DNA from 4 places in the Kosakonia cowanii JCM 10956 genome. Region 3 is predicted to be linked to each of the others. Evidence: predicted binding sites of a transcription regulator. Region 3 holds the regulator's gene; each other region holds the start of a gene.
The links. The regulator Fur, encoded in region 3, represses iron uptake genes when iron is present. The targets are predictions, from matches to a motif close to ATAATAATGAGAACNACTATCAA.
Positions count from the first base shown of each region.

Region 1: the regulator Fur is predicted to act here: its motif matches at 2,451-2,473, upstream of sufA (Fe-S cluster assembly scaffold SufA).
Region 2: the regulator Fur is predicted to act here: its motif matches at 2,787-2,809, upstream of BWI95_RS10610 (TonB-dependent receptor domain-containing protein).
Region 4: the regulator Fur is predicted to act here: its motif matches at 2,568-2,590, upstream of efeU (iron uptake transporter permease EfeU).

Region 1 covers NZ_CP019445.1:3,238,999-3,243,913, forward strand. The annotation lists gene BWI95_RS15285 (hypothetical protein) at 1-273, shown strand, start outside; gene BWI95_RS15290 (EAL domain-containing protein) at 290-862, opposite strand; gene BWI95_RS15295 (alpha/beta fold hydrolase) at 1,332-2,123, opposite strand; gene sufA (Fe-S cluster assembly scaffold SufA) at 2,514-2,870, shown strand; gene sufB (Fe-S cluster assembly protein SufB) at 2,879-4,363, shown strand; gene sufC (Fe-S cluster assembly ATPase SufC) at 4,381-4,915, shown strand, end outside.
Region 2 covers NZ_CP019445.1:2,253,888-2,258,802, forward strand. The annotation lists gene zinT (metal-binding protein ZinT) at 81-719, opposite strand; gene BWI95_RS10595 (con-10 family general stress protein) at 1,066-1,239, shown strand; gene hutX (heme utilization cystosolic carrier protein HutX) at 1,938-2,426, shown strand; gene BWI95_RS10605 (Rdx family protein) at 2,428-2,715, opposite strand; gene BWI95_RS10610 (TonB-dependent receptor domain-containing protein) at 2,921-4,915, shown strand, end outside.
Region 3 covers NZ_CP019445.1:2,607,826-2,612,740, forward strand. The annotation lists partial or broken gene BWI95_RS12265 (beta-N-acetylhexosaminidase) at 1-1,672, shown strand, start outside; gene fur (ferric iron uptake transcriptional regulator) at 1,773-2,219, opposite strand; gene fldA (flavodoxin FldA) at 2,509-3,039, opposite strand; gene ybfE (LexA regulated protein) at 3,203-3,484, opposite strand; gene ybfF (esterase) at 3,623-4,387, opposite strand; gene seqA (replication initiation negative regulator SeqA) at 4,570-4,915, shown strand, end outside.
Region 4 covers NZ_CP019445.1:2,966,567-2,971,481, reverse strand. The annotation lists gene efeB (iron uptake transporter deferrochelatase/peroxidase subunit) at 1-500, opposite strand, end outside; gene efeO (iron uptake system protein EfeO) at 503-1,630, opposite strand; gene efeU (iron uptake transporter permease EfeU) at 1,680-2,513, opposite strand; gene BWI95_RS13925 (NupC/NupG family nucleoside CNT transporter) at 2,795-3,979, shown strand; gene BWI95_RS13920 (DUF3574 domain-containing protein) at 4,019-4,447, opposite strand; gene putP (sodium/proline symporter PutP) at 4,547-4,915, opposite strand, start outside.

The DNA.
Region 1 (4,915 bases), 630 kb from region 3:
TACAGCGTTGAGGTGGAGCCCAACGGGCTGACGGTAAACGGGCGGCACTTCAGCGATCCGCAAGAGAAGCCGTATGAGATTGGCGATCAGTACACCGGGCGTTCGCTCTTTTACAGTGATAAAGAGGATCAGAACGCAGAAACAAACTGGGTTGCGATCCATATCATTACGCAGCTGGGAAGCGGTAAAAAAGCCTTTTTCTATTCAGATAAAAACCACACCGATGACAAAGCGATCCTCTGTAGCCAGGGGAAGGAAACGCCGTCACCGTAAAGGCGAGCGCAGGGCGTTAACTGCTGAGATTTTCCCATAACTGCAGCTGTGAAAGGGTGAGGGCGTGGGGTAACGCATAGCCTTTAACGGCAGGAAAGAGGCTCTGCCACTCGCTGTCGCGACTCTGCAGAAGGTGCTCTGCGCGATTGTGCAGCCCCAGCATAAAACCGTACGCTTTAATCTCGCGCAAAAAGGGCAGGCTCTCTTGCAGCTCTGCGTGCGCGATGCGCTTATCAAGAACAATCTCGATACGCTCCGCTGCAACATCATGGCTGGTGCAGAGATGATGAAGCGTGGCGAGATAATCGCTATCGTTCAGCCGCTGCGGCGGTAACGTAAAAGAGAAACAGAGCGTCTCTTTCTTTTTCGCCAGCTGGCACAGCGTTGTAAAAATAAATTCGGCCACGCTCGGCGGCTGCCCGCATGTTATCTCTACCGGACGGGGGAGTGCAGGGCGATCGCTGTATTCAAAAAAACGCGCGCTCGTCTGGTAACAAAGAATATTTTTCCCCGACAGATCGGTCACCGGCAGAAATTCTGCCGTCACGAGAAGTTTCTTATCAGCAATATCGACTATTATTGATTTCATTTCCCTGATTAAGCTCCCTACTCAAAAGAACAGGACTTTTCCAATATACAAGAGTGCAATTTTACCTACGCAATCATCACATTTGAAAATTGTTTTAAGTGATCGATCTGTCGCTGTTTGATAGTCTCTATCTATTGCTATTACAAAACCGATCGCTTAAATCTATATAATTGGTTAGCGTTATCGGCGTAATATTTGTATTAACGGCATATTATTATCTGTTGGTTTGTTTTGGGTTTTTGTTATCTTCTTGTTATCGCTGATAAAACATCAAAAATTTATTTCTATACTGTCTGAGAAAACCGCCGCGAAATGGGTCTGCGATCGCTTGGTTTTGTTTTTTATGCCGTAATAAAAGCATTAATTGTTTAAACACCAACTCAGCGCTGCCAATAAACCATCGATTATGATGAAAATAGCGCGGGCGCGCCGGAAGAAAAAAGACGCACCCGGAAGATAACAACGCCAATTAAGCGTAACGGGTGAGGAAATCAATAATCAGCCGGGTAACAAATTCAGGGTTTTCTCTGTTGCTAATATGGGCAGCATTGGGGATGAGGCTAAATTCACAGCCCACTTTTTCCGCCATCAATTGACCCTCCAGCGGCGGGCGCGGTAAATCCAGCTCTCCGGTGGCGACCTGCACCGGGCAGCTGATTTTTTCCAGCATCGCCATACGATCGGGCCGCCCGAAAATGAGTTTGCCAAGCGGAACAATGCTCTCGCGCAGCTGCTCTGCGCTGAGTGCGCCAAGCCGGGCCTTGAGCGCCTGCACATCAGACGGATCGGCATTGTGCGAGTAGAACTGCGAAACGACATACTCCAGCAGCGGCGGGGGAAGAGTGCCTGCAGCGTCAATGGCGTTGAGCATCGCGAAATACTTTTCACGCGCCTCATCCGTTTCACTGCCAACAAAGGTGTCGATCAGCATCAGTGCTTTAACCCGCTCCGGAGCCATTGCGGCGAGTTCAGCGCCCCACATTCCCCCTACCGACAGCCCGACGATCGCAAACTCCTCAATGCCAAGGGCGTCCATAATTTGCAGATGATCGGCGGCGAGATCGGCCATGGTGCTTTTCCCTGCGGGCAGCGCGGGGGATTCACCATGTCCCCACAGGTCAGGCACGATGACGCGAAACTGCTTCGCGAGCGCGGTCATCTGCGGTGACCACATGGTTTTATCAAACAGGTAGCTGTGACCAAGCAGGACGGGTAAGCCGCTGCCGCTATCGATATATGACAGGGTAGATGGTGTCTGCATCACTCTTTTCCTTATAGGGGCGCTCGTTGGCGTGAGCGGGGTAAACGTGCGCTCATCATATAAAAGATCGATCGCCTCGGGAGCCTGCAAATTCCTATTCTTCAGCGGGCGGTCATCTTTAAGCCCTTCCTATAATAAAAATAGGCATTTCCTATACATTTTTTGCGCTTTTACCGATTTAACGCGTTACGCTTGCTAAAGCCATTATTTATCAATTTATTAATCATTTTTTTAACGTGCTCTATACCCTTTCAACAGGGTCTATGCTTAACAGATACGCTGTAAAAAGGGCCCGTGGGGGAATAACCCTGCGGTAAGAAGGTTGAAGTGAGAATTATTATCACTAACATAGCGTTATGCCCTTCAGCTCAGATGAAGTGAGGTAACACGATGGAATCATTTAACCCCGAAGATTTTGCATGGCGCGGGCTCACCCTGACGCCGGCTGCCGCGGAGCATATCCGTGCACTAACCGAAAAACAGTCCGGCCTTCTTGGCGTGCGGCTGGGCATTAAACAGACCGGCTGCGCAGGCTTCGGTTATGTGCTCGACACCGTAAGCGAGCCGAACGACGACGACCTGCTGTACGAATCTGATGGCGCTCGCCTCTATGTCCCTTTACAGGCCATGCCGTTTATCGATGGCACCGAAGTGGACTACGTGCGCGAAGGCTTGAACCAGATCTTCAAATTCAATAACCCGAAAGCGCAGCACGAGTGTGGCTGCGGCGAAAGCTTTGGGGTATAGGCGGTACTATGTCTCGTAATACTGAAGCAACTGACGATGTCAAAACCTGGACCGGCAATATCAATTATAAAGAGGGCTTTTTCACCCGGCTGAGTACGGATGAGCTGGCGAAAGGCATCAACGAAGAGGTCGTGCGCGCTATTTCGGCGAAACGCAATGAGCCTGAGTGGATGCTGGAGTTTCGCCTGAACGCTTTTCACGCCTGGCTGGAGATGGAAGAGCCGCACTGGTTAAAAGCCCATTACGATAAGCTTAACTACCAGGATTACAGCTACTACTCCGCGCCCTCCTGCGGCAACTGCGACGACGCCTGCGCCTCGCAGCCCGGCGCAGTGCAGCAAACTAATGCCAATACCTGGCTGACGGAAGAGGTCGAAGAGGCCTTTAACCAGCTCGGCGTGCCGGTGCGTGAAGGCAAAGAGGTGGCGGTTGACGCCATTTTTGACTCGGTGTCGGTTGCCACCACCTACCGCGAAAAGCTCTCCGAACAGGGGATTATCTTCTGCTCCTTTGGTGAGGCGATCCACGATCACCCTGAGCTGGTGCAGAAGTACCTCGGCACCGTGGTGCCTTCAAACGATAACTTCTTCGCCGCGCTGAATGCGGCCGTCGCGTCTGATGGCACCTTTATCTACATCCCGAAAGGGGTGCGCTGCCCGATGGAGCTGTCGACCTATTTCCGCATCAACGCGGAGAAGACCGGCCAGTTCGAGCGCACCATTCTGGTGGCGGATGAAGGGAGCTACGTCAGCTATATCGAAGGTTGCTCTGCACCGGTGCGCGACAGCTACCAGCTGCATGCGGCGGTGGTGGAAGTGATCATCCATAAAGATGCGGAAGTGAAATACTCCACGGTGCAAAACTGGTTCCCGGGCGATAACAACACCGGCGGCATCCTCAACTTCGTCACCAAGCGTGCGCTGTGCGAAGGGGAGAACAGCAAAATGTCGTGGACCCAGTCAGAAACCGGATCTGCGATCACCTGGAAGTACCCGAGCTGTATCCTGCGCGGCGACAACTCGATTGGCGAATTCTTCTCAGTGGCGCTCACCAGCGGGCATCAGCAGGCGGATACCGGCACCAAGATGATCCACATCGGTAAGAACACCAAATCGACGATTATTTCGAAAGGGATCTCGGCCGGAAAGAGCCAGAACAGCTACCGCGGGCTGGTGAAAATCATGCCGACGGCAACCAACGCGCGAAACTTCACCCAGTGTGACTCGATGCTGATTGGCCCTGATTGTGGCGCGCACACTTTCCCCTATGTCGAGTGCCGCAACAACAGCGCGCAGCTGGAGCATGAAGCGACCACCTCGCGCATCGGTGAAGATCAGCTCTTTTACTGTCTGCAGCGCGGCATCAGCGAAGATGACGCCATCTCAATGATTGTTAACGGCTTCTGTAAAGATGTCTTCTCCGAGCTGCCGCTGGAATTTGCCGTCGAAGCGCAAAAACTGCTGGCTATCAGCCTTGAACACAGCGTCGGTTAAGAATTAAAGGATAATAAATGTTAAGTATCAAAGATTTGCAGGTTGGTGTTGAAGATAAGTCGATTCTGCGCGGCCTGAACCTTGAGGTGCGTCCGGGCGAAGTGCACGCCATTATGGGCCCGAACGGCTCCGGGAAAAGTACGCTCTCCGCGACCCTTGCCGGGCGTGAAGATTATGAAGTAACCGGCGGCAGCGTGCAGTTTAAAGGCAAAGATCTGCTGGAACTGTCACCGGAAGATCGTGCGGGCGAAGGCGTCTTTATGGCCTTCCAGTATCCGGTGGAGATCCCGGGCGTCAGCAACCAGTTCTTCCTGCAAACGGCGCTCAACGCGGTGCGTAAGTATCGCGGCGAAGAGGCGCTGGATCGCTTCGATTTTCAGGATTTGATGGAAGAGAAGATCAAGCTGCTGAAGATGCCGGAAGATCTGCTGACCCGCTCGGTTAACGTCGGTTTTTCCGGCGGCGAGAAGAAGCGTAACGACATCCTGCAGATGGCAGTGCTGGAGCCGGAGCTGTGCATCCTTGATGAGACCGACTCGGGGCTCGATATCG
Region 2 (4,915 bases), 350 kb from region 3:
CTCCTAAATCATCGGCGCGGGAAAAACGGGGGAAGATAACGGGGAGAGGCGGGCGGCAGCGATGGCCGCCCGCAGAGAAATTAGTGGTGCAGCATCTCGTCTACGATCTGCGCTTTGGTCATATTGTAGGGATAGTAAGTCGGCCAGTTATCCATCTCTTTCAGCAAGGCTTCCTGAGACTCATTGCCCATGTAAATGTGGAAATGCTGGGACTGGCGCGGGGCGATGGTGTGATCGCTGAATTGCACATACTTCGGTGCTTTAGAGTTTGCGTCTTTACACTCAAACAGATAGCGCACGCCCTTTTTGCCCGAAACGTAGGTCAGGATCTTGTAGCCGGCGTAATCATAGCGGCAGCTATTGACGGTTTTGCCGGAGTGGAACTCCATCACGTTGTTTTCAATGCCGATCATCTCGACATCCGTGGCGTAGCCCTTTTTGTAATAGTCGCGGTACTCCTCGACCGTTTTATCGCCGTGCTGCGCCTTTTTCTTCAGCACCGGATCGAGATCGCCGTTCAGCAGGTAAGGGTTAATGGATTGCCACACGCCATCCCAGTCCGAGAGCGGGCGATCTTTCACATCTTTATCATCAATAATCCCTTCGCTCGCTTTACGCTCCACTTCCGTCAGCGGTTTGCCGTGGTGATGCCCATGGGCAAAGCCCTGCGTGCTCATCAGCAGCGCGCCCATCGCCAAAGCAAAAGCCGTTTTCTTCATCATCGTGATCACTCCCTGGTTACGTTTGTCATAAATTGAAATGTTATATTATAACAAAAGCAAATGCCAGCCCTGGCAGAGCCTGTCACGACAGGCTCGCGGCAAGCTGTGTGATTAGTACACTAAACGCAGCCGTAAAATAAATTTAGCCTCCCGCTGCGCTATTTTTCCTCGGCTAACCAGTGGGATAGCTGAAATAAAAAATATGCATTGCATAAACGCGATATTAATTAACGGCTGCGCTTTGACATAAATTATGTTTATGGCCAGGCTTAATCATGAAAGGCGATTGATATGACGCTGATGTCATATTGATTATATTTGAAACGACAGATGGAGAAATAACATGGCCGAGCATAGAGGCGGTTCCGGTAATTTCGCTGAAGATCGTGAGAAAGCCTCAGAAGCAGGGCGTAAAGGCGGACAGCAGAGCGGTGGGAACTTTAAAAACGACCCAGAGCGCGCGTCCGAAGCCGGTAAGAAAGGCGGACAGAATAGCAACAGCAGCAATAAAAAATAGTGGTGCCGTTGCTGTTTTAACCTGAAGTTTAAAATTTAATTTTTAAACGATAGCGAGTCGGAAACGGCTCGCTTAATTATTTGTACGGTTTTGTAGATCCCAAAAGAAATAAAATTAATTCCCTTGGTTAATTATTTTCCTGAACGGCTGCAGGCAAAAAAAATCCCTCAGGTACAGGAAATCCGATCTGCGCCTGAGGGTATGCAAATGCATCTTCGTTACTAACAATGAGTTGGCGATCTATGCACAATTGGGCAACAGCATAAGCTGCTAAAACCCGCATTTGTAATGAAATTTTACGCTGCTCACGAATAAATTATTTCATGAATAAATATTTGAAAATACGCCGTTTTTAGCTATGTCGACGGTTTTTTGAACCGATTCAGCTTAATTATTCTCCGCCAATGGCGCTTTTTTAATCCTCTGCCGCCTGGTTTAGAGTGCAAGGCTTAGCTATATTTACTAAACATCCATTCGCAAAAGGAGGTTTTGTGTTCAATATTGAAAAAGACGATCCACGCGAAGCGCCGGAATCCGGCGACAAAAAACCGCAACCGGTTAAAAAATAGTTACAAGGTCGCTTCGGCGGCCTTTTTTATTGCGCGGTAGCTCGCAGTTTTTTCTCGAGACAAATGATAGTAATTCTCATTCATCGCTGCAGTGGAGAGGTGGCGAAGGGAAAGTCAAAGGAGAGAGAGATGACAGAGAAGAGCTTACAGGAGTTTTTGCACACCGAGCCGGATTGCATACTTGAACATGTCGCCCGGCATTATCAAACCACGCTGCTTGAAGTGGTACGCCAACTGCCTGGCAGCAAGATGATTGCCGGTACCCACTTTGATGAGGTGTGGCAAGAGGTGACCACCTGGGGCACGGTGCTGCTCCTGATCCACACTGAAGATGTGATCCTGGAGTGCAGCATCGCGCTACCGCCGGGATTTTACAGCCACGGTTACTTCAACCTGCAGGGCAAAGAGCAGGTATCGGGTCATATCAAAGCCGACCACTGCTACCATATCGCGTTTATTGAACGCAAATTTATGGCGATGGACGCCGCCACCATCCTCTTTTTCAACGCCGCAGGCAGCGCGATGCTAAAAATTTTCGTTGCCCGTGACGAACGCCACCAGCTTATTCCACAGCAGCTGGCGGCGTTCCGTGCGCTGAGGCAGGCCTTCGCGCAGTAGATTACTCGCTGCGCTTTTCAACATGACCCAGCGGTTTTTCCGGGAAGCAGCAGTCGCGCACGCGGCGTTTTAACTCTGCGGCATCGGGAAAGCCGCCCTCCTGCTTGCGATCCCAGATGACGCTGCCATCGGCTTCGATGACAAATATGCCCCCGGTACCGGGGATTAGCGTCACGGATCCCAAGTCGGTATTGAACGTATGGAGCAGCTCCTGCGCCATCCAGCTGGCGCGCAGCATCCAGTTGCACTGTACGCAGTAGTGCAGGGTGATGGCAGGTTTAGTGGACATCTTCTCGTTACCAGAAGGGAAAGGGGTCCGCAAAGTGTAAGCAAAATGTTGGGATTATGAAATCGTTGCAAGTGATAATGGTTATCATTATTATCCTGACCATAACAGAGAGCTGATGCCTGGCCCGTGCGGCTGGTGTACGGTTCCGCTGAGTTCTGGGAGTTGATGTGAGCCCGATGATAATAATTCAAAGGCACACACACTTATGACGACTACACCTTTTTGCCGGCTACGCTTCAGAAACCGCGTGCTGGTCACCTCATTACTGACAACGCTTACACCCAGCGCAAGCTTTGCGGCAGAAACCGCACCACGCGATGAACAAGAACGTGCCGAAGAGATGGTCATTACCGCGCCAGCCCCATTGCTTAAAGCCGGGAGCGATCGCGCCATCAATGCTGACACTCTGCAACGCAACGGGGCGAATGATTTTGGCTCCATCATGCGGTATGAACCGCTGATTGGTGCCACCGGGGCAAGGGGCGGTTCCGGCAACGGTAAGAGCGGCTTCGATCGCGGCGGTTACACCGGCTATAACATTCGTGGCCTTGAGAGTAACCGCGTCGGCATTGATGTTGATGGCATTCCCCAGCCGGAGGCCACCGGGCGCAGCTACGCCGGGCGCGCCGGGCTTAACACCTTCGGCATTGGCCGCGACTATATTGACCCCTACCTCTACGGCAGCGTGGCAATCCAGCCGGGCGCAACGTCTGCGGAACAGGCCAACACTGCCATCGGTGGCAATGTCTCGTTCCGGCCAAAATCCGCCAATGACTACCTGCAAGGGGCGAAGCACTACTACGCGGGTTACCAGAGCGATTACGACTCCAGCGATCGCAGCTGGCACAACGGCGTAACGGCCGCGGCAGGGGATGAGAGAGTGCGCGGCATTGTGGTTTACAGCCGCCGCGACGGCCAGCAAACGCGCAATAACAGCGACAGAGTCGGGGCTTACCCCGCTAACTGGCACTCCGATGCGCTGCTGCTCTCCGGGATCCTGCAAGCCTCTGAGGCGCACAAACGGACCTATACGGCGGAGTACTATAACAAAACGACGCATACCCACTTTGACGCCTGGAACCGTGACGGCAGTAACATCATTGGCAACGCCCAGCAGAGCAGCTACTCCCGGCGCTGGGCCATCAGCCTGAAAGATGACTGGACACCGGTCGATGCGTGGGTCGATAGCGCTTCGACAAAGATCTATTTACAGCGCACCCAGGCGCACGATGCCACGTGGATGCCGGACAGCACCACCGGCATTCCGGGTACCGTCTACTCCAGTTACGATACCGACACGATAGGCATTCAGCATGCGCTGGCGAAGAGCTTCGGCCGCCACGATCTGCGCGCTGGCTTCAATGCCAGCGCCAGCAAAACGCAGCGCCCATTCCACCAGCAGCCAATGCCGAACGCACGCAGCGCGATCATGCAGCCTGAAGCGGACAGCAAACGCGAGATCCTCAGCGCTTTTGTGCAGGATCAGATCAATTTCTCCGCCGGAGAGCACGATTTTGCCCTCATTCCCGGCCTACGCGTGGTGCATCAGTCAATGAAGCCGGAAAACCTCGGCAGCCTGACTACCACCAGCAACGTGCTGAACACCACGGATGTTAACGCGCTGTACCACAAAAACAGCGATACCGAGTGGCTGCCATCGCTCACTTTCCAGTACGACATCACGCCGCGTCTGATGAGCTATCTGCAATACCGGCGCGGCGCACAGTTCCCCAGTGCCAGCCAGCGCTACGGCTCCTGGAATCTTGGCTCTAACTATGCCGGGCGCGCGCAGTATGCGCTGATCGGCAACGCGGCGCTAAAAACCGAAACCAGCGATAACCTCGAATGGGGATTGAAAGGCGAGGTGGCGCAGGGCGTGAAGCTGCGCAGTGCAGTGTTCTACAACAGCTACAAAAACTTTATCGCCTACACCCGCTATCGCCGCGCCGACAACCCCGGCAACTTTGCCAACGTGCCGTCGAATATCTACACCAGCTATCAGGCGGAAAACCGCGATAAGGCCTTTATCTACGGCGGTGAAATCAGCGCCACGTTCGATGTCGGTAGCTGGTTTGAGCAGGCGGAAGGGCTGCGCGCAACCCTCGCTTATGGCTACGCCGAGGGGCAAGCCAAATCGCGCTACATGGGCGATGCCTACCGCGATCTCGACAGCGTCGCGCCGATGAAAGCGATTGTCGGC
Region 3 (4,915 bases):
GCCGCGCTTCGACTATCGCGGTATTCATCTGGATGTCGGGCGTAATTTCCACAGCAAAGCGGCGGTGTTGCGCCTGCTGGATCAGATGGCGGCTTACAAGCTGAATAAATTCCACTTCCATCTGACGGACGATGAAGGGTGGCGCATTGAAATTCCGGGGCTGCCGGAGCTGACTGAGATTGGCAGCCAGCGCTGCCACGATCTGAGCGAGAAGCAGTGCCTGCTGCCGCAGCTGGGCTCGGGTCCGGATCGTGATAACAACGGCAGCGGGTACTTTACCCGCGCCGACTACATCGAGATCCTCAAATACGCCAAAGCGCGACACATTGAGGTGATCCCGGAGATCGACATGCCTGCCCATGCGCGCGCGGCGGTGATCTCAATGGAAGCACGTTACGAACGCCTGATAAAAGAGGGTAAGGATGAGAGCGAGGCGAGCCGCTATCGGCTGCTCGATCCGACCGATACCTCTGTTACCGCTGGCGTACAATTCTACGATCGCACCGGCTACCTCAATCCGTGCCTGGACTCCTCGCGCAACTTTGTCGATAAGGTGATGGGCGAAATCCTGCAGATGCACAGAGAAGCGGGTCTGCCGCTGCGCACCTGGCACTTTGGCGGCGATGAAGCAAAAAATATCTACCTGGGCGCTGGTTATACGGATGTGAACAATCCGCAGCCGGGTAAAGGCATCATCGATCAGAGCAAGCAAGATAAGCCTTGGGCGAAATCCGAGGCCTGCCAGGCGATGATCAAAGCCGGGAAAGTGAGCGATGTTGAACACCTCTCCAGCTACTTTGGCGCAGAGGTAAGCAAGCTGGTTAAGGCGCACGGCATCGATGTGATGCAGGCGTGGCAGGATGGGCTGAAAGATGCCAAAGACGCTTCTGTGTTTGCCACCCAACATGTGAATGTCAACTTCTGGGATGCGCTCTACTGGGGTGGTTTCGATTCCGTCAACGATTGGGCGAATAAGGGCTTCCGCGTGGTGGTCTCCAACCCGGACTACGTCTATCTCGACTTCCCGAGTGAAGTTCACCCTGATGAGAGCGGTTACTACTGGGGGACGCGTTTCAGCGATGAGCGCAAAATCTTCAGCTTCGCGCCGGACAACATGCCGCAAAATGCGGAAACCTCGGTTGACCGTGATGGCAACGCGTTCAGCGCTAAATCAGACAAGCCGTGGCCAGGCGCCTACGGGCTTTCCGCCGAGTTGTGGAGCGAAGTGGTGCGCACGGATGAGCAGATGGAGTATATGATCTATCCGCGTCTGGTCGCCGTCGCTGAGCGGGCATGGCATCGCGCAAGCTGGGAGCTGGATTATCAGGCAGGCCGCGAATACAAAGGCGGCGAGACGCAGTGGGTCGATCAGAAAGCGCTTACGGCTGACTGGCAGCGTTTTGCCAATCTGTTAGGGCATCGCGAGCTGGCGAAGCTGGATAAAGCCGGCATCCATTATCGTCTGCCGGTGCCAGGGGCGCGAATTGTTGACGGTGTGCTGGAGGTCAACATCCGCTTCCCGGGGCTGGTGGTGGAGTACTCCCTCGATCGCGGCAAAACGTGGCAACGCTACGAAGCGGAATCCCGTCCACAGATTAAAGGAGAAATTCAGGTGCGCACCGTAAGCCCGGACGGCAGGCGCGTCAGCCGTGTTGACACGCTGAAAGCTTGATCGCTTTCCACCCTGAGCGGCGTAACCTTCTAACGCGCCGCTCAGCCGACAGGCATAAAAAAAGCCAACCTGACGGTTGGCTTTTAACATTCAGAAGAACTTATTTTGCGTCGTGCGCGTGTTCATCTTCGCGGCAGTCGCCTTCGGCGCAGTGGCCGTAAAGGTAGAGACTGTGGTTCGTCAGGCGGATACCGTGTTTAGCGGCGATTTCGCGCTGGCGCAATTCGATGGAATCATCACTGAATTCGATGACTTTACCGCAGTCGAGGCAGATAAGGTGATCGTGGTGATGCTGCTGCGTCAGTTCAAAAACGGACTTGCCGCCTTCGAAGTTGTGACGGGTGACAATCCCGGCGTCATCAAACTGGTTCAGCACGCGGTACACCGTTGCCAGACCAATCTCTTCACCCATGTCGATCAGACGCTTATAAAGATCTTCCGCACTGACATGATGGTTATCCGGCTCCTGAAGCACTTCCAGAATTTTTAAACGTGGAAGCGTGACTTTCAGGCCGGCCTTCTTTAATGCGGTATTGTTGTCAGTCATGCGGAATCTGTCCTGTTGCTATACGATTCACTTCCTTCTCGGAAGTTATAAGGAATGCACCCGGGCGAATGCGTATCATTATAGAACTGCCATGTATAAATGAAAACTGCAAGCCCTCAAGTAAAGTAAGCTTTTAAAACGTGGTATCGCCGACAACTCCCGGTCGAGCGTAACGCGTTAAGCAGGGCTTATTGTACAGGGATGAATAGGAAAGTTAAAAAAATGTAGCAATTATTTCGATTGCTTTTACCTATTGATACGGCGCAACCAGCAGATTGCGCCATAAAAATCAGGCGTTCAGGATTTCATCCAGATGCAGCTCTTCAGAAACCTGCTTCACCCACTTCTGTACGCGCTCGGCAGTCAGTTCTGGCTGGCGGTCTTCGTCAATCGCCAGACCAACAAAGTGGTCGTCATCCGCCAGGCCTTTTGAAGCTTCGAAATGGTAACCGGCAGTCGGCCAGTGACCCACAATGGTCGCGCCGCGCGGTTCGATAATATCGCGAATAGTGCCCAGCGCATCACAGAAGTACTCAGCATAATCTTCCTGGTCGCCGCAGCCGAAAAGTGCTACTAATTTACCATTAAAATCAATCTCTTCCAGCGTCGGGAAGAAGTCATCCCAGTCGCACTGCGCTTCACCGTAATACCAAGTCGGAATGCCGAGCAACAGGATGTCATATCCTTCGATATCTTCCTTACTGCTCTTGGCAATGTCATGAACATCGGCGACGTCTTTACCAAGCTGGCTCTGGATCATTTTGGCGATGTTTTCGGTGTTGCCGGTGTCGCTGCCGAAGAAAATGCCTGTAATTGCCATGAGTAAAATAACCTCTTGAATCTTAATGAGTATAGGGGGAGCGCTAAGCCCACAGATAAGGGCAATCATAGCAGAACAGAGAAGAACGCGGAAACAGCTATTGCCGCGGACTGCACTGTATGCCACATGAAAAGGGGAATTTGACGATGATTCAGAAGAATCGCTATCCGCGCAGGGCTTTAAGCTGCGCCAGCAGCATCTCTTCGATAAGTTCGCTGCGGCTTATCTCGCGCGCCTCGGCCAGCTCATTTAAGGCTTCCACCGCTTCCGCATTCAGTTTCAGTTCGACGCGCTTAAGCCCGCGAACTTTATCGCGTTTGAGCTGGTTGCGTTTATTAATGCGCAACTGTTCATCGCGCGAGAGCGGGTTGGTCTTCGGCCGTCCCGGGCGACGCTCATTCGCGAAGAGATCTAGTGTCGTACGGTCCGTTTGTTCTTTAGCCATGATATGAATACTACGGGAAAACACGCAATCGGGCCGCTGCCCGGGCTGAATAGCGCGCCATCATACATCACCAACATCGGCACGCCAACGACCGGGCGCGTTGAAACGACCGGTCGCCGCCTTTTTAATCAGTTGGCCTTACTCTGCCAGGTAACGGCGAATGGCACGCAGCACCGCGTCAGGTTTTTCTGCATGCACCCAGTGCCCGGCACCGGCAATGACATACGCCCGCGCCTGGGGAAATTGCGCCAGCAGCGCATCGCGGTAGGCATCGGTGACATAAGAGGAGTTGCCACCGCAGACGAAGAGGGCAGGCTTATCCCACGCCGGGATTTTCTCCCAGCCCACTATATTGGCATATTGATCCCACAGCACCGGCACGTTAAAACGCCACTCACCGTCGACGAAGGATTTCAGTAAAAACTGAACCACGCCCTCTTCATCAAGCTGCTCGCGCATCAGCGCCGCCGCCTGCTGGCGCGACGAAACATTTGCCTCGCTAACGGCGTTGATGGCGGCAAAGATCTCATCGTGACGGCGCACCTTATAATCCACGGGCGCCATATCAATCGCCACCAGATGGTCGATGCGTTCCGGTGCCAGTGAAGTTAGCGCCATCACCGCTTTGCCGCCCATTGAGTGGCCGATAAAGGTCGCTTTTTCAATCTGATGAGCATCCAGCGTATCAAGCAGATCCTGCGCCATCGCTGGGTAGTTCATCTCCGGTGAGCGGGGCGACACGCCGTGGTTACGCATATCCACTTGCAGTACATCGTGATCCTGTACCAGGTCACGGGCGAGCACGCCGAGGTTATCGAGGCTGCCGAAAAGGCCGTGAACCAGCACAATCGGGGAATTGTTGTGCGGATGTTGTGCAGTTTGCGCGCGCGTGTTCAATTTCATGGCAAAGTTCTTTTTTTCACTCCAACGGGTTAGGTTATTATGGTGAACATTCTGCCGCCCGGCTGCAAGGCTAAGCATTACTCTGAGTTTTGCCGCCATCCTGGGGTGTACCTATCCGCTGTTGGGATTTCACTTTATAATCCCAATACTTGTATTCAGATTTTATATAGCACTGGATTAAGATGAAAACGATTGAAGTTGATGATGAGCTCTACAGTTACATTGCCAGCCATACTAAGCACATTGGCGAGAGCGCATCCGAGATTTTACGGCGTATGCTCAAGTTCTCCGCCGCATCATCGTCTCCCTCTGCAGCGCCCGCCGCGCCGGTGAAAGAGACACGCGCTGCCAGCGTTGTCGAAGAGGTGAAACCGGCCAACACGACCCGGGATAAAGTCCGCGCGGTTCGCGAGCTTCTGCTCTCCGACGAATACGCCGAGCAGAAAAAAGCGGTTAATCGCTTTCTGCTAATCCTGTCTACACTCTATTCACTCGATGACAAAGGGTTTACGGAATCCACTGAATCTC
Region 4 (4,915 bases), 360 kb from region 3:
AAACGCATCATCTTCTGCAGCTTCTTCGGTTTCTGCGCCGCAAGACCGAATCGTTCATCAAACAGCGCAGACCCGACAGAGACGGTCATGGTCAGGTTATCCGGCGCGATAAACGGCCCGAGAATACCGGAATCCATCGGCGGCAGTCGCGGGTTTGGTGTCTCCGGCGCCGGGCCGCCCGCCGTCAGGAAGGCAATCCGCTCGGTAAGCAGGCGAAACAGGCGGATAAGATCCGCTTTATCCGCCGCCAGCACATCAAATGCCACCAGCATCATCGAGGCCTGCTGCGGCGTTAAGATGCCCGCCTGGTGATCGCCGTAAAACGGCTGCTTTTCCATACGCGAGTCGGGCGAGAGCGTTCCCGGCGCGCTTTGCGGTTTTGCCGCATGGGCGACCGGACAACCGCCGGCGAGAGCAAGCGCGCCACCCAGCGCGCCCATCCCTTTTAACAACCGACGCCGCGAAGGTTCGCTGACGTCGTTTTCTTCATGCTGCTTCATTATTAATCCAGTCCAAGTACGCCGCGCAGCTGCGCCAGATCTTCCGCCAGGGTGGTGATTGGCCCCTTCAGCGCATTACGATCGGCATCGGTCAGCTTGTCATAGGTCTCAAAGCCCGTTTTGGTGCGGTACTTCGCTAAAATGGTATTCACTTTCTTGAAGTTAGCGTCCACTTTCGCAAGCAGCGCGCTGTTCTCTTTTTGCAGCTGCGGGCGCAGCAGATCGACAATCTTCTGCGCGCCTTCGATATTGGCCTGGAAATCCCACAGGTCGGTATGGCTGTAACGATCCTCTTCGCCGCTGATTTTGCTCGCTGCCACCTCTTCAATCAGCCCGGCTGCACCGCCCACCACTTTTGACGGCGGGAAAGCCAGCTCGTTGATGCGGGTTTGCAGTTCAAGCACATCATGATTGAGCTTATCGGCATAGCTCGCCATGTCTTTGACGCTGTTGTCGCCAAACAGCGCCTTCTCAAGGCGGTGGAAACCGGTGAATTTCGGGTCGGCGGCTTTCTGCTCGTAATCATCTTCACGGGCATCGATGCTGCCATCAAGATCGGAGAAGAGCTCAGCAATCGGCTCAATGCGCTCGTAGTGCTGGCGCGTCAGCGCGTAGAGCGCTTTCGCTTTTTCGATATCGCCCGCTTTCACTGCATCGGTAAAGGCTTTGGTGCCGGAGACCAGCTGCGCGGTTTCGCCAACGACATAGGCTTTATAGGCGGTGATTGCTTCGCCAAGGCTCAGCAGTGCATCACCTTTCGCCGCGTCAGCCGTCGCTTCACCTTTGACCACTAATTTCCCTTTCGGGTTAGTTAACAGGCCGCAGGTCATCTCATATTCGCCCGGCTGAAGGTTGGCGGTGAGCTTCTGGCTGAAGCCCGGGGCGATGTTTTCGCGCTCTTCAACTACCATCACGCCTTTAAGGATCTCCCACTCCAGCGCTTTCTGGCTGTGGTTGAGGATAACAAACTGCGTTTTGCCGGCGTTGACCGTCAGGTTCATCGGTTCGCACTGCTTATCCGTCACCGTCACTTTTACCTGCGGCACATCCGCTGCCTGTGCCCCGAACGCGCACGCCATCAGCGCGGCGACCCCGAGTTGTACTGCGCTACGTCGAAAAAGAATTGCCATGACCCTTCCCTTTTATAAGTGTGTTGTAACTAAGAATCGTTATAGAGGCTTACGGCGCAGCGCGGGAGGGCTGCGCACCAGCGCGCGGCGGCATGACAAACAGCACCAGCGCCGGGATCAAATAGAGGAAGTAGACTGCCACTTCGCTGACGCTTGGCGTCTCCTGGTAACCAAAAATACCCTCCAGCAGCGTGCCAGTCAGCGAATGGGTGGTCAGCACGTTGCTTAAATCAAAGGCCACATCCTGGAAGTGGTTCCACAAGCCCGCTTCGTGGAAAGCGCGGATTGCCCCAGCGGCAAGACCGGCGGCGACAAAAAGGATAAACAGGCTGGTCCATTTGAAAAACGCGCCGAGATTGAGGCGCACGCCGCCCCAGTAGAGCAGAAACCCGAGCACCACGGCGGTGGCAAGGCCAAGCACGGCACCGAGCGGCGGCCAGATGCCGACATCTTGTTGAAACGCCGCCAGCAGGAAGAAGACCGACTCCAGCCCTTCACGGGCGACGGCGAAGAAGACCATCAGGATCAGCGCCCAGCCGTGGTTATTGCTGCGTGCGAGCGCGGTATCGACGGCCTGCTCCAGCTGCACTTTGACGTTGCGCGACACGCGGCGCATCCAGAACACCATCCAGGTGAGGATCACCACCGCAATCGCTGCGACAATTCCCTCAAACAGCTCCTGCTCTCTTTGCGGGAACTCGCCGGTGGTTTCATTAATGGCGATGCCAAGGCCCAGACAGAGCGCGGCGGCGAGAAACACGCCGATCCACATCACGCTGATCCAGCGTCCACGTTGGGTGCGTTTAAGATAACTGGCAATCAGGCTTACAATCAGCGCCGCTTCCAGGCCTTCACGCAACATAATAAGGAATGGGACAAACATAGAACCGCCTTTGTGTTATGCACCGTCAATGGTTGCAAAGAAAGGTAAATTGCATTGATAGTGATTATCATTACGGCAGGAAGAAACTCAAGCGAAAAATATGTTGAGAATGATAACCGGATGTAACCGGCTAGCAGGCTAACGACTCTCTCCCTCACCTTATGCAGAAGCCGTTGAAAAGCAGAAAAAAGTTAGCTAACGAAGCATTATCTTTCTGTTTACCGTCCCTCACGCCTGTGGCTAAATAAACGCCCGTTTCGTTTACCTGGCTACGCCCAACTATGCTCAATTTTTTACATTTTCTGCTGGCGCTGGTGGTGATCCTCGCGCTGGCCTGGCTGGTGAGTTTTGACCGCAAGCGCATTCCGTTTCGTTTCATCCTGCAACTGATTGTGATCGAACTGGCGCTGGCCTGGTTCTTTTTACATGCCCAGAGCGGGTTAACGCTGATTAAATATGTCTCCGGCTTCTTTGAAGTGCTGCTGAAATTCGCCGCCGAAGGGACCGGATTTGTCTTTGGCGGCATGAGCGAAAAAGGGCTGGCGTTTATCTTCCTCGGCGTCCTCTGCCCTATCGTATTTATCTCGGCGCTGATTGGCATTTTGCAGCACTGGCGCATTTTGCCGATCTTTATTCGCCTGATCGGCACGCTGCTCTCGAAGCTTAACGGCATGGGTAAGCTGGAGTCCTTCAACGCCGTCAGTTCGCTGATCCTCGGCCAGTCGGAGAACTTTATTGCTTATAAAGGCATTCTGGCGGATCTCTCCTCGCGCCGGATGTTCACCATGGCGGCGACGGCAATGTCGACGGTATCGCTGTCGATTGTCGGTGCCTATATGACGATGCTCGATGCGAAATATGTGGTCGCGGCGCTGCTGCTTAATATGTTCAGCACCTTTATCATCCTGTCGGTGATTAACCCATCGCGCGGGCAGGAAGAGGCGGAGATTAAGCTGGAGAAGCTGCACGAATCGCAAAGCTTCTTTGAGATGCTCGGTGAATACATCCTTGCCGGTTTTAAAGTAGCAATGATTATTCTGGCGATGCTGATTGGCTTTATTGCGCTGATCAGCGCCGTTAACGCCCTCTTCTCAGCGCTGTTTGGCATCAGTTTCCAGCAGTTGCTCGGCTACGTCTTCTATCCGCTGGCGTGGCTGATCGGCATCCCGCTAAGTGATGCGCTCCCGGCTGGCAGCATTATGGCAACCAAGCTGGTGGCGAATGAGTTTGTGGCGATGATTGAACTGCAGAAGGTTGCGGCGCAGATGAGCCCGCGCGGGCTGGGCATTCTTTCCGTCTTCCTGGTCTCTTTCGCCAACTTTGCCTCCATCGGCATCGTCGCGGGTGCCATCAAGGGGCTGAACGAGCAGCAGGGTAATGCGGTTTCACGTTTCGGCCTGCGGCTGGTGTATGGCGCGACGCTGGTGAGCCTGCTCTCCGCGGCATTTGCGGGCGTAGTGCTCTAAGGTGTGATTTCCCTCTCCCGTTGCGGGAGAGGGAGTCTGTCAGAACTGTACGCAGACCGGTTGATCGACGCGCATCACCGACTCCTGGGCGAAACGTGATTTATAAACTCCGCGCAGCTCATCAATCTTTTTATCGCTTTGCGCATCTTTAGCGTGGATCAGCATCAGCGCTTTACTCGGCTCCCGCGCCACTTTGCCATTATTGCCAAGCCACTGACCGCGCGCATCAAACACCGTTAACCCCTCACGAAAACGCGGCGTCACGTCACCATCGACAAACTGCTGCCACTCCTCGGCGGTAATCGCTTTGCCTGCCGGGCGATTAAGGCCGAAATAGAGCGTCGTTTGCTCCATCCGATCCGCCGGTGCGCACTGTTGCGCCATTGGTTGCGGCTTTTGCGCCGGTGCATTACAGCCCGCCAACAGACCTGCCACCATCAATGCCATAGCCACTTTTATTGTTTTCATTCCCCTGCCCTCACGGTTAGTTGTCGGGAGATATCAGCGTAATCCTCATGATTTAGCAACAAAAAAACCCGCCGCAGCGGGTTTTATTAACAAGGGTGCTTACTTCGCCTGCGCGCGAACCGGCGGCGCAGAGTGGTAATGGGCATCCGCCTCTGCGAAGCGCTGCTGCATAGCGGCAGACGGCGCTTTACCGATCAGGCTAAAGACCACAATGCCGAGGCTGCCGAAGATGAAACCAGGGATAATTTCATACAGGCCCAGCCAGCCGAAGTGTTTCCAGACGATAACAGTGACCGCGCCAATAATCATTCCCGCCAGCGCGCCGTTACGCGTCATGCGTGACCACATCACCGAGAGCAGCACCACCGGGCCAAACGCCGCGCCGAAACCGGCCCACGCATAGCTTACCAGGCCAAGCACGCGGTTTTCCGGGTTTGCCGCCAGCGCAATCGCCACCAGCGCGACCAC